Regions from separate parts of the Nocardia sp. NPDC058633 genome, predicted to be linked through region 2. Evidence: predicted binding sites of a transcription regulator. Region 2 holds the regulator's gene; the other holds the start of a gene.

Region 1 (6,887 bases), 240 kb from region 2:
GCTCATCGCCTGCATCCTCGTCGGCCTCGGTGCGCTGCTGCTCGCGGCCGCCGTCATGATCCCCACCTACACGGTCGACAAGGTCGCCAAGACCCCGCTCGATCTGCGCATCACCACGATCGCCAAGAGCGTGCCCGGCGAGGAAAGCCTCGTGCTCGACTCGAAGTCGCTCACCGCGCCCGAGGGCGCTGCCACGGTGAACACCAACGTGCCGCTCGTCTCGCAGCGCTTCCTGACGGTCGAGGAGCCCTCCGACGCCGACCAGATGACCGTCCAGGCCGGTCAGACCCTGCGTCGCGACGACCGCGACCCCAAGGAAGGCCTGCTCACCGCCTCGGTCGACCGCGTCACCATCGACCGCGTCACCGGCGCGCCGATCGACGCCTCGCCCAACGGTTCGATCGCCGTCGCCGCCGACCCCAAGTCGGGCGCCTCGATCCCCACCGAGCAGCAGCGCCGCGGGCTGCAGTACCGCTTCCCGATCGGCACCGAGAAGAAGTCGTACCCGTACTTCGACCTCAACGCCCGCGCCACCTACGACATCGACTTCGTCGAGGAGTCGGAGATCAACGGCGTGCCGGTGTACCACTTCCGTCAGAACATCCCGGTGACGAATATGTGGGACGTCGTCAACCACCCCTCGCACAAGCTCGCCCTGCCCGCCGCCAAGTGGGGCCTCGAGGGCACCGAGCCGGTCACCATGACCCGCTTCTACACCAACACGCGCGACGTGTGGGTGGAGCCGAGGACCGGCGCGGTCCTCAAGGGTGGCGAGAAGATCCACATGTACTACGGCCGTAGCGCCGAGCAGGTCGACGTCTCCGTGCTGAAGTCGCACCTCGTTTTCGACGAAGAGACCATCGACGCGCAGATGGCCGTGACCCAGGAGAGCCTCGACAAGCTCGATCTCTTCGGCAAGACCCTGCCGATCATCTTGGGCATCGTCGGCGCCATCGCCCTGATCGCGGGAGCCGTCCTCGGCTTCCTCAGTGGCGGGTCCTCCACCTCCCGCCGCACGATCGACCCCCCGACCGAGCGGCTGCGCCCCTCGAACCTCTAGACCGCCTGACCCAACGCCCTCGGCCTTCCCGGTCCTCAACCCGGGGAGGCCGAGGTCGTTTCACGGGATGTCGACCTGAGTCAGTAGCCGGCGCACCCGGGCCGCCTCGCGGGTGAGGTGGTCGCGCTCGGGAACGGTGGTGGCGGCGTGGGATGCCTCGGTGTACAAGGCGGCTGCCTGCTCCAGCTCGCCCGCGCGTTCGAGCAGGTACGCGCGAGACGCGGTGTGGCGCGGTAGTTCTCGGTCCAGGTCGGCCAGAGCGGCCAGGCCCGCTCGGGGGCCGTCGGCCTCGCCGACCGCGACCGCGCGGTTCAGTCGAACCACCGGGCTGTCGGTGAGGCGTAGTAGTTCGTCGTACCACTCCACGATCTGTACCCAGTCCGTGTCGTCGGTGCTCGGGGCGTCGGCGTGCAGCGCGGCGATCGCCGCCTGGGCCTGGTATTCGCCCAACTGCTCGCGGGTGAGTGCGGCCTGCAGAATCGTCACGCCTTCGGCGATAAGACCTGTGTCCCACCGTGATCGGTCCTGCTGGGCCAGCGGCACCAGGCGCCCGGCCTCGGTGCGCGACGCACGGCGCGCGTGGTGCAGCAGCATCAGCGCGAGCAGTCCCGAGACCTCGGGTTCGTCGGTCGAGGCGGCGAGCTGACGGGTGAGGCGGATGGCCTCGGCCGCCAGATCGATGTCGCCGCTGTAGCCTTCGTTGAAGACGAGGTAGAGCACGCGCAGCACAGTCGTCGAATCGCTGGGGCGGTCCAGCGGCAAGCCGGCGATTCGCCGCTTGGCTCGGCTGATCCGTTGCGCCATGGTCGCTTCCGGGACGAGGTAGGCCGCCGCGATCTGCCGGGTCGTCAGGCCGCCGACCGCGCGCAAGGTCAAGGCGACAGCAGATCCCGGGGACAACGAGGGGTGCGCGCACAGGAAGTACAGCCACAGCGTCTCGTCGGTGGCTGCCACCGGACCGGCTTCGGGTTCGATCTCGACAGCGAATTCCCTACCTCGCCTCGATGTTTCGGCCCGAGCCGCATCGAGGAACTTGCGCCAGGCGACAGCGACGAGCCAGCCCTTCGCCTCGCGCGGGGGATCCTCGGGCCACGTTTCCAGCGCCCGGATCAGCGCCTCCTGCACCGCGTCCTCGGCCGCGGTGAACTCGGCCCCACGACGGACCAGGATCGCGATCACCGCGGGGACGAGTTCGCGCAGTAGCGCCTCGTTCATTCGGTCACCGTGGGCAATTCCGTGTAGAACGGCCGCAGTTCGAGCCACTCCTGAACCGGCTTCCCGCCCGCGCCCGGCGCCGCGGACAGCTCCCCCGCCAGCTCGAGCGCCCGCTCGTAGGTGTCGACATCGATGACCATCCATCCGGCGATCAGGTCCTTGGTTTCCGCGAAGGGCCCGTCGGTGACCGGTGGGCGCCCCTCGCCGTCCGAGCGAACGAACGTGCCCTGCGCGGACAGCGCCTGACTGTCCACGTACTCCCCGCTCGATCGCAGTCGCGCGGCGAAATCCTCCATGTACTGCACATGGGCGGTCACCTCCTCGGGCGTCCACCGATCCATCGGCACGTCGTTGACCGCGGCGGGCGCGCCACGGTAGTGCTTGAGCAGCAGGTACTTGGCCATGATGTTCTCCTCGGTTCGTTTCGGCCATTCTGGCCGTGATCGGTCGGTTTCAGGCGTTCTGGCGTGCGGCCCGCTGCTGGATCAGTTCCTCGACGGCGGAGGGCAGGGTGGTGTCGAAGTCGATGAGCTTGACCCAGGTCGGCGTGATGACGATCCGGACCATGCTGTCGTAGAGCGAGCGGACCCCGGCCTCCCATTCGACGCGCTGCTCGGCGGTCATCTCGTAGCTGCCGTTCATCTCCAGGTACTCCGCCGGGATACCGTCCACCACGTCCAGCTCCGCCTGTCCACGGATGAGCAGCATCTTCGGCGGGTGTACCTCCGTGTCGATCGTCAGCGCGACCGCCGGGTTGTGTCGCAGCGAAGCCAGCTTCGGCGCGTTCGTCGAGGTGCACACGACGATCTGCGCGCCGTTCCAGGCGAAGCCGACCGGTACATTGCGCGGCGTGCCGTCCTTGGCCACGTAGGCCATCCGCACCAGGTCGCGGGCCAGCAGTTCCTGGCTGAGCGGGCGATTCAGAATCGCGGTGATCTCGTTCGGTTCCATGGCGTTCGCTCCTCCGCGTCATCGAGGCCCGTTCGGCTGCTCGTACCCCTGGGACGGAGCCGCCCCCGAGTTCTCGACATCCCCGGCAAAAGAACTTCGGAGAATTTTTCGCCGTGAGTGAACGGCGCCACCTGCAGGAACAAACACCCGGGGGTCCATGTTGAGTCAGCAAAGCTCAACTTTGGAAGGGTCGACATGACTTCAGCTCAGAACCTGCCGGTGCTGTTCCTGACCGATCCGATCGTGCTGCCGGGCATGGTCGTGCCCATCGAATTGGACGAATCCGCGCAGGCCGCCATCGACGCCGCTCAGGCAGCCAAGACCGGCTCGGTGTTGGTCGCGCCGCGCCTGGACGAGGGATACGCCTCCTACGGCGTCGTCGCCACCATCGAACAGGTCGGCCGGATGCGCGGTGGCGCGCCCGCGGCCGTGTTGAAGGCCGAGCGTCGCGCGCGGATCGGGCATGGTGTCACCGGCCCCGGTGCCGCGCTGTGGGTGGAGGCCGAACTCGTCGAGGCGGTCGAGCCCGACGAGCGCACCACCGAACTGGCCGCCGAGTACAAGAAGCTGGTCGTCGCTGTGCTGCAGCGGCGTGAGGCCTGGCAGATCATCGACATCGTCAACCAGCTCGACGACGTCGAGGCCATCGCCGACACCGCGGGCTACGCGCCGTACCTGTCCGACGACCAGAAGCGCGAGCTGCTCGAGACCCCTGATGTCACGGTGCGGCTCACCAAGCAGATCGACTGGATCAAAGCCCATATCGCCGAGGTCGAGGTCACCGACAAGATCTCCGAAGACGTCCGCGACGGCATGGAGAAGAGCCAGCGCGAGTTCCTGCTGCGCCAGCAGCTCAACGCTATCCGCAAGGAACTCGGCGAGGACGAACCCGACGGCGCCGACGACTACCGCACCCGCGTGGAGAACGCGGACCTGCCCGAGAACGTGCGCGCGGAGGCACTGCGCGAGGTCGGCCGGTTGGAGCGCGCCAGCGACCAGAGCCCGGAATCCGGCTGGATCCGCACCTGGCTCGACACCGTGCTGGACCTGCCGTGGTCGGTGAAAACCGAAGACAGCACCGATGTTTCGGCCGCCCGCGCGGTGCTCGACGCCGATCACCACGGCCTGGAAGAGGTCAAGGACCGGATGGTCGAGTACCTGGCGGTGCGCTCACGTCGGGCCGCGCGGGGTCTCGAGGTCGTCGGTGGACGTGGTTCCGGCGCGGTGCTCGTGCTGGTGGGTCCGCCCGGTGTCGGCAAGACCTCGCTGGGCGAGTCGGTCGCAAAGGCCCTGGGCCGCAAGTTCGTTCGCGTCGCCCTGAGCGGCGTGCGCGACGAGGCCGAGATCCGTGGCCACCGTCGCACCTACGTGGGCGCGCTGCCCGGCCGGATCGTGCGTGCGGTGAAGGAGGCGGGTTCGATGAATCCCGTTGTCCTGCTGGACGAGATCGACAAGGTCGGCTCCGACTTCCGCGGTGATCCGGCGGCTGCCCTGCTCGAGGTCCTCGACCCCGCGCAGAACCACACCTTCCGCGACCACTACCTCGACCTGGACCTCGACCTGTCGAACGTGCTGTTCATCGCGACCGCCAACGTCATGGACACCATCCCCGGTCCCCTGCTCGACCGCATGGAGCTCATCACCGTCGACGGCTACACCGAGGCCGACAAGGTGGCCATCGCCCGCGACTTCCTGGTCCCCCGCCAGCTGGAACGCAATGCGCTGACCGCCGAAGAGGTCTCGATCACCGACGCGGCGCTGCGCGAGATCGCGGCGAACTACACCCGCGAGGCCGGGGTGCGTCAGATGGAGCGCCTCGTCGCGAAGGCCCTGCGCAAGGCGGCAACTCGTCTGGTCACCGGTGACGTCGCTCGCGTAGGCGAGGGCATCGCGCCCGGCAACGGTGCCGGGCTCGGCGACGATGCCGGACTCGGCAACGTCGGCGGTGCGACCGCGCTGGTCGACAAAGGCTCGCTCGGTGCTGATGCGGTGCTCGGTTACGACCCGGAACTCGGGTACGACAACGTCATCGACCTCGAATCCGGTCCGCGGCCGACCACCCAGGTGACGAGCTTGACCGTCGACGTCGACAACCTCACCGACTACCTCGGCCGCCCCCGCTTCACCCCGGATTCGATGGAACGCACCTCGGTCCCCGGCGTGGCGACGGGCCTTGCGGTAACCGGGGCGGGCGGCGATGTCCTCTACATCGAGGCCAACGGCGCCGAGGGCGAGCGTTCGCTCACTCTCACCGGCCAACTCGGCGACGTCATGAAGGAGTCCGCGCAGATCGCGCTCACCTACGTGCGCTCGCACCTGGAGGAGATCGGCATCGAACCCAAGGTCCTCGACCGCAACATCCACATCCACTTCCCCGCGGGCGCGGTCCCGAAGGACGGCCCGTCGGCGGGCGTCACCATGGTCACCGCCCTGGTGTCACTGGCCCTGGGTCGTCCGGTTCGCGGCGATGTGGGCATGACCGGCGAGGTCACCCTCAACGGCAGTGTCCTGCCGATCGGCGGCGTGAAGCAGAAGCTGCTCGCCGCCCAGCGCGCCGGCCTGAAGACCGTCTTCATCCCGGCCCGCAACGAACCGGACCTCGACGAGGTCCCGGCCGAAGTCCTCGCCGCACTGGACGTCCGCCCCGTCGCCGACGTGGCAGACATCCTGGCCTACGCCATCGAACCCATCGCCGAACCCGCCGCCGACGGCAAGACCTTCGCCGTCAGCGCCTGATCCGAACCGTCGACGGGCCGTGCGCATTGCGCACGGCCCGTTCGCCGTATCCAGGGCGATCCGAGTTTCAGCATCAACGCCCGGTCCAGACCCCTCGACTCGCCGCCCTCCAGCGACCCCTTGAATTCGCCGAGTCTTTCGGATCGTTTTCGAGCCGCTCGGCGTCGGCGGTGGCCTGTTCGAGCAGGAGTTCCTTGTAGGTTCGCAGCAGTGCACAGCGAACTGCCTCGGACCTGGAGCGGCCCTCACTGGTGCGGACGTCGATGGCCTTCTCCATCGCCTCGTCGGTTCGAACGTTCAGTGCTCGGTGGTGTCAGCGGCTGACGGCTGGGGGCAGCACCGGGCCTTCGATGGTGACCACGGCCAGTTGGTCGGTGTCGTAGTTGTCCTGGTCGTCGTCGAACTCGACATCGTCGTCGAATTCGGCGTCCTCCTCGGTAGAGGGGGCGAGGTCCTTCTCGACGCGGCGGGTGGTGCCCTGGGCGACCGCGCAGAGGACGGGTTCCTCGCCCTCGATCTCGGCGTACACGTCGCAGTGGGTGACCGCTTGGCGGCGGGTGGCGCCGAGGACGGTGGCGTGCACGCGCAGGCGTTCGCCCTGGGCGGGACGCAGGTAGGTGATGGTGAAGCCGCCGGTGAGGACGTTGGGGCCAAGGACGGTGCCCGCGGCGAAGGTGAGGGCGTTGTCGGCGGCGTAGGCGAGCACCCCGCCGTGCACGAAGCCGAACTGCTGGCCGTGTTCGGGCTGGATATCGATGACGAGAGTGGCCGCGCCATCGCCGAATTCGGTGAGCTCGGTGCCGACCAGACGGGCGAAAGGCTGCGCGGCGAGCACCTGGCGCGCCAGGTCGAGGTCGAGGGTGGTGGCTTCGGTCGGCATCGGGTGTTCCGTTCTTCGAGCTCAGTCGTGATCGGTTGGCGCGGT
Region 2 (6,887 bases):
GGCGACGACTGGGACGAGCGCGTCGTGTCCTGGCTGGTCGACAAGTTCAAGGCGTCCTCGGGCATCGACCTGACCAAGGACAAGATGGCCATGCAGCGCCTGCGTGAGGCCGCCGAGAAGGCCAAGATCGAACTGTCCTCGGGCCAGAGCACCTCGATCAACCTGCCCTACATCACCGTCGACGCGGACAAGAACCCGCTGTTCCTCGACGAGCAGCTCACCCGCTCGGAGTTCCAGAAGATCACCTCTGATCTGCTGGATCGCACCCGCGCGCCGTTCCAGTCCGTGATCAAGGACTCGGGCCTGAACGTGGCCGACATCGACCACGTCGTGCTCGTCGGTGGCTCCACCCGTATGCCCGCCGTCTCCGACCTGGTCAAGGAACTGACCGGTGGCCGTGAGCCGAACAAGGGCGTGAACCCGGACGAGGTCGTCGCCGTCGGCGCCGCCCTGCAGGCCGGCGTGCTCAAGGGTGAGGTCAAGGACGTCCTGCTGCTCGATGTCACCCCGCTGTCGCTGGGCATCGAGACCAAGGGTGGCGTGATGACCAAGCTCATCGAGCGCAACACCACCATCCCCACCAAGCGCTCCGAGACCTTCACCACCGCTGACGACAACCAGCCTTCGGTGCAGATCCAGGTGTTCCAGGGTGAGCGCGAGATCGCCTCGCACAACAAGCTGCTCGGCTCCTTCGAACTCACCGGCCTGCCCCCGGCCCCGCGCGGCGTGCCGCAGATCGAGGTCACCTTCGACATCGACGCCAACGGCATCGTGCACGTCACCGCGAAGGACAAGGGCACCGGCAAGGAGAACAAGATCAAGATCCAGGACGGCTCCGGTCTGTCCAAGGAGGAGATCGACCGCATGGTCGCCGACGCCGAGGCGCACGCCGCCGACGACAAGGCGCGCCGTGAGGAGGCCGAGACCCGCAACCAGGCCGAGTCGCTGGTGCACCAGACCGAGAAGTTCATCAACGAGCAGAAGTCGAGCGAGGGTGGCGCACAGGTCTCCGCCGAACAGCTGGCGAAGGTCGAGAGCGCGGTCGCCGAGGCCAAGCAGGCACTCGAGGGCACCGACATCTCCGCGGTGAAGTCGGCCGTGGAGAAGCTGGCCACCGAGTCGCAGGCCCTGGGCCAGGCGATCTACGAGGCCAGTGCCGCCGCCGACGCGCAGTCCGGCAACGGCGCGGGCCCGAGCCAGGCCGATGACGACCAGGTCGTCGACGCCGAGGTCGTGGACGAGCCGGTCGACACGGACAAGAAGTGACCGAGGCGAACTCCTCGGAGCAGGAGTTGGTCGACGACATTCTGGAAGACACCGAGGACGAGAACGCGGAGGCCGCCCCGGCGGACTCCGCCCTCGACGCCGACGTTGTCGAGCCGGAGAACGACGAACTGGCCGAGCGCACCGCCGACCTGCAGCGGTTGACCGCGGAATACGCGAACTACCGCCGCCGCGTCGAACGCGACCGCCAGGCCAACATCGATGCCGCCAAGGCGTCGGTGGTCACCGAATTGCTCGCGGTGCTGGACGATCTGGATCGGGCGAGGGCGCACGGCGACCTCGACGCAGGCCCGCTGAAGTCCGTCGCCGACAAGCTCGAGACCGCGCTCACCAAGCAGGGTCTCGTCGAATTCGGTGCCACCGGTGACCCGTTCGATCCCACGCTGCACGAGGCAGTGCAGCACGAGGGTTCGGGCGCCGATCCGGTGATCGGCATCGTCATGCGCAAGGGCTATCGGTTCGGCGACCGGGTGCTTCGGCACGCGCTGGTCGGGGTAACCGATGCCGAGGCCGCGGGGGCATCGGACTCGGATGCCGGCGACAACAGTCAATAAGAACGCGAGAGGAGGAGATGCCCGGTGAGCCAACGGGAGTGGATCGAGAAGGACTTCTACAAGGAGCTGGGTGTCTCCTCCGGCGCCTCGCAGGACGAGATCAAGAAGGCCTACCGCAAGCTCGCCCGCGACCTGCATCCGGACTCCAACCCGGGTGACACCAAGGCCGAGGAGCGGTTCAAGTCCGTCAGCGAGGCCAACGCCGTGCTGTCGGATCCGGCCAAGCGCAAGGAGTACGACGAGACGCGCCGCATGTTCGCGGGCGGCGGCGGTGGCGGGCGAGCCTATGGCGGTGGCGGGTTCACTCCCGGTGCCGGTGGCGGCTTCTCGCAGGACTTCAATATCGGTGACATCTTCGGTCAGGCCGGTGGCACCGGCGCCGCGGGCGACGGCGGGCTCGGCGATCTGCTGGGCGGGCTGTTCAACCGGGGTGGCGGCGGTGGCCGGGCGGCGGCTCGTCCGCGTCGCGGCTCCGATGTGGAGACCGAGACAACGCTGGGTTTCCGCGAGGCCGCCCAGGGTGTCACCGTCCCGCTGCGGATGACCAGCCCGTCGCCGTGCACCACCTGTCACGGCAGCGGCGCCAAGCCGGGCACCAGCCCGCGCGTGTGCCCGCACTGCAACGGTGCGGGTGTGGTCAGCCGAAATCAGGGCGCGTTCGGTTTCAGCGAGCCCTGCGACGACTGTCGTGGCACCGGGTCGATCATCGACGACCCGTGCACCGACTGCTCGGGCACCGGTATCCAGAACCGCACCCGCACCATCACGGTCCGGATTCCTCCCGGCGTCAGTGATGGGCAGAAGATCCGGCTGGCCGGTCAGGGTGAGGCGGGTCTGCGCGGTGCGCCCTCGGGCGACCTGTATGTCACCGTGCACGTCAGCCAGGACAAGGTCTTCGGCAGGCAGGGCGACGACCTCACCCTGGTGCTCCCGGTGAGCTACAGCGAATTGGTTCTGGGGACAACGGTTTCCGTGCCGACGCTGGACGGCAGAGTCGGTGTGAAGGTGCCCCCGGGCACCGCCGACGGGCGTATCCTGCGGGTCCGTGGTCGCGGTGTGCCCAAGCGCGGTGCGGCGGGCGGTGCCGGCGATCTGTTGGTCACGGTGAAGGTCGCGGTGCCGCAGTCGCTCGACTCCGACGCCACCGATGCGCTCAAGCGCTATCAGGAGGCGGAGAAGGCCAGCGGTTTCGAACCGCGTGCGGGATGGGCTGGTGCGTGATGTCCTTGCGCATCGAGCTCGGCGCCCGGAGGAGGTAGCGCAGCGTGACCACGGAGGGCATAGGGAGAGGCGCGGATAGCCCGGATCCGAAGTCCGTTTCGGGTGCCGCCGCGCGTGCCGAGTTCTTCATGATCTCGGTCGCGGCTCAGCTGGCGGGTATGCACGCGCAGACGTTGCGTACCTACGACCGGCTGGGTTTGGTCACCCCGCAACGGACCTCGGGTGGCGGGCGACGCTACTCGGCCCGCGACGTCGAGGTGCTGCGCGAGGTGCAGCGCCTGTCGCAGGACGAGGGCGTCAATCTCGCCGGCATCAAGCGCATCATCGAACTCACCAATCAGGTGGAGGCGTTGCAGCAGCGCGTCGAGGAGATGAGCGCGGAGCTGGAGCGGTTGCGGGCGGGCTACCGGCCCGATCTGTCGCCGCCGGCGCGCAGTACCGCGCTCGTGGTGTGGCAGCCACGGCATCGGCGCTGAGTCGCCTTCGAGTCCGACGAGCCTCCGGTTCGATATCCGCCGCGGTGGATGTCGAACCGGAGGCTCGCTCGTCTCCGGTCAACCCCCGGCGACCGGCCAGTCACTCTCCAGCAACCTACTTATTCATGATCTTGCTGATCGGAAGTATCGTTGCGGCGCGCTGAGGTGCGGATTTATCACCGTGGACGTCCAAAAGATTGCTGCGCGGATGCTGAATTCGGATCAATCGGAAGCCATTTCGCTGATCCGGACCAGCCACTCCGATGCCCCCACCCCGCGTGTCATGGCTCGGCGCGTCGGATCGCGGCGCGCTGTCGTTGTAGCGGAAGGGTCGCTCTACCAGGCACGTTGGGGGTCGAGGGCCCGATATAGGGGGCGCTGTGCGGAATCTCGAGCAGGTGTTCACCCGCATTTAACGGTCTACAGGTATGTTTTCATGGGAAACTACTGGGAACCGCCTGGTATTTTGATAATTACATGCGTGATGTTTAAGAGTACGATTCCGAAGCTGGCAAACCTCGCCTAGACTTCTCGCATCGGCTGCTGACGAGTGTCCTCCCAGCCCGTCACTCGCCGGCGCGGCTAGCGTTCGATGGCGAAACGAGGTTGTGACACATATGGATTCGCGGACTATCGCTTTGATCCGTACTACGTTCAAGGCGGTTGCTGCGGAAGAGGGTGGACCCGAGAAGCTGTCGAGGTCGTTCTACTCGATCCTGTTCACGGACTATCCCGCTGTCCGCGACTACTTCCCGGCCGCCATGGATTCCCAGCGTGACCGCCTCGTCTCGGCGATCTCCTACGCACTCGACCGGCTCGAGGAACCCGACAAGCTGCTGCCGTTCCTGGCCCAGCTCGGCCGTGACCACCGCAAGTACGGCGTGCAACCGGCCCACTATGTGGCGGTGGCCAATTCGCTGAAGTCGGCGATGCGGCTGTTCGCGGGTGCGGAGATGTGGACCGACGAGGTCGCCACCGCGTGGGACGAGGGCCTGGCCACCATCAGTGGCGCGATGATCAGCGCCGCCGACAAGGAGACGACACCGGCTTCCTGGACGGGCACCGTGGTCGAACATCGCGAGGTACTACGCAATCTCTCGATCGTTCGGCTCCAGCTCGAGCAGCCGATGCAATACGCCGCCGGTCAGTACCTCAGCGTGCAGATCCCCTCGCGGCCACGGATGTGGCGTTACCTCTCGCCCGCGAACCCGGCCAATGCCAACGGCGAGATCGAGTTCCACGTCCGCGGGGTGCTCGGCGGCTGGGTCAGTCCCGCCATGGTCGCCCACACCGCCGTCGGCGATCAGTGGCTACTCGGCCCGCCCCTCGGCGGCCTCGGCGTGCCGCGCAACACCAAACGCAAGATGTTGATGGTCGGCTGCGGCACCGGCATCGCGCCCCTGCGCGCCCAGGTCATGGCGATGGCCCAGCGTCGAGTCAACCCCAAGGTCCACCTGTTCGTCGGCGGCCACCACCCCTGCGACCTCTACGACCTCCAGGTGCTGAGCCAGCTCGCCATCGCCAACAAATGGCTCACCGTCACCCCCGTCACCGAAAGTGACGAAAACCCCTGGTGGTACTACGACTCCGGCGACCCCCACCCCGAGCTCCCCGGCCTCGAACCCCGCATGACAGGCCAGATCGGCAAGGTGGTGGCCAGCTACGGCCCGTGGGCAGACCGCGACGTCCAGATAGTCGGCTCGCCGTCGATGGTCCAAACCACCAAGTTCCGCCTGATGGCAGCGGGCACCCAAGCCCAGTCGATCCGCCACGACCCACTGTTCTGAGAGTCGGCCGATCAGGCGGGCTTCGACTCCTGGAAGCTCACCGAACTCAACGCGCCGATCAGCAGGCGCCTTCGGAGATGATGTTCGCCGGGGGAGTTCCTGATGCGATCAGACGGTCGACGGTGGTGCCGACCATCGCGGGGGAGCCGCAGACCAGGACCTGGTGTTCGGTGAACGGTCCGTGGGCGGCGGCAACGTCGGCGAGGGTGCCGTGGAGCATTTCGTCCGGACCGAAGCCCACATCGGAGCGGGTCTGCTCGTGCCATTCGTCGCGCACCGAGGAGTCGTCCGGACTCTCGACAACGGGTATGACGGACAGCCATGGCAGTTCGCCCGCCAGCAGGAACAGCATGTCGTTGGCGTAGAGGTCGCGCGGGGAGCGGCCGCCGAAGAACAGGTAGGTGCGCGGCGGAGTCTCGCGGCGGGCCAGGTCCAGGATCTGGGCGCGCATCGGCGCCAGGCCGGTACCGCCGGCGATCATCACCACCTCGACCGCGTCTGGATCGACCGCGAAAACCCCATGCGGGGCGTGGATTCGCCACTGATCACCGGGTTTGGTGTCGGCGACGATGGAACTCGAACACCACCCGCCGGGCACCGTCCGCACATGGAACTCGAGCTTGCCGTCCAGCGAGGGCGGCAGGGCGGGGGAGAACCGCCGCCGCACCCCGGGATGCTGCGGCACCTCCACCTCCACCGACCCGCCCGCTTCGAACGGCACGAAGTCACCGATCAGCCGGATCACGGCCAGGTCGTGGCGCAGGCGGTGGTGGCCGACGACGGTAGCCGTCCATGCGGGGTCGGGAAATGCGTTGCTCATCAGCCTCTTTCGCGAAGAGAAGGGCGGGTTCAGACAGGGTCGGCGGCGATGATCTCACTCGGGGTACCGGCCCGCAGGAGCGCGTGACGGGTGTTGGCGATCATCGACGGCGATCCCGCGATCTGGATCTGGCGGTCCGACCACGCGCCGAAGCTGGTCACCACCGCTCCCAGGTTACCGACCAGGCGCCGCGGCATGCCGGGCGGCGTCTGGCCCGAATCCTGGGGATACCACCAGGGATTGGCGCGTTCCTCGCACACCGGCACCACGGTCAGCCACGGATTGGATTGCGAGAGCTGCCACATGTTGTCCACGTCGTAGAGGTCGCCGGGATACCGCCCGCCGGTGAAGAAGTGCACGCGCGGATTGATCCCGCGCTGACTCATCTCGATCAGCTGCGCCCGCAACGGCGCGATGCCGGTGCCGGACCCGATCATCAGCACATCGCGTCCCGACTCCCGGTCCACGTGCAACCCGCCGAGTGGCCCGGCGATCTTCCACCGATCCCCGACCTTGGTGTCGTTGACGATCGCCGGACTCACCCAGCCGCCGCTGATCCGCCGCACATGGAATTCGATCTCGCCATACGGGTTCGCGGGGATGGCGGGGGAGAAGTATCGCCACATGTTCGGTCGTTGCGGCACCGCGACCGGCACATACTGCCCGGCTTTGAACGGAATGGGCCCGTCTGCCTGCAAGCGCACGATCGCCAGATCGTCGAGCACCCGCCGGTGCCCCACCACGG

What was found. The regulator HspR, encoded in region 2, represses chaperone genes until heat shock. The targets are predictions, from matches to a motif close to ANNTGAGTNNNNNNNACTCANNT.
Region 1: a site for HspR is predicted at 3,385-3,407, ahead of lon (endopeptidase La). Genes of this name have one in related genera too.

The regions. Positions count from the first base shown of each region.
Region 1 is NZ_JBHXRA010000006.1:55,434-62,320, forward strand. Features, by position in the region: gene ACFWUR_RS09195 (DUF3068 domain-containing protein) at 1-1,060, shown strand, start outside; gene ACFWUR_RS09200 (RNA polymerase sigma factor) at 1,121-2,275, opposite strand; gene ACFWUR_RS09205 (YciI family protein) at 2,272-2,679, opposite strand; gene ACFWUR_RS09210 (pyridoxamine 5'-phosphate oxidase family protein) at 2,729-3,226, opposite strand; gene lon (endopeptidase La) at 3,422-5,962, shown strand; partial or broken gene ACFWUR_RS09220 (PaaI family thioesterase) at 6,435-6,842, opposite strand.
Region 2 is NZ_JBHXRA010000006.1:292,277-299,163, forward strand. Features, by position in the region: gene dnaK (molecular chaperone DnaK) at 1-1,266, shown strand, start outside; gene grpE (nucleotide exchange factor GrpE) at 1,293-1,838, shown strand; gene dnaJ (molecular chaperone DnaJ) at 1,863-3,059, shown strand; gene ACFWUR_RS10275 (heat shock protein transcriptional repressor HspR) at 3,188-3,535, shown strand; gene ACFWUR_RS10280 (FAD-binding oxidoreductase) at 4,153-5,322, shown strand; gene ACFWUR_RS10285 (FAD-binding oxidoreductase) at 5,381-6,142, opposite strand; gene ACFWUR_RS10290 (FAD-binding oxidoreductase) at 6,172-6,887, opposite strand, start outside.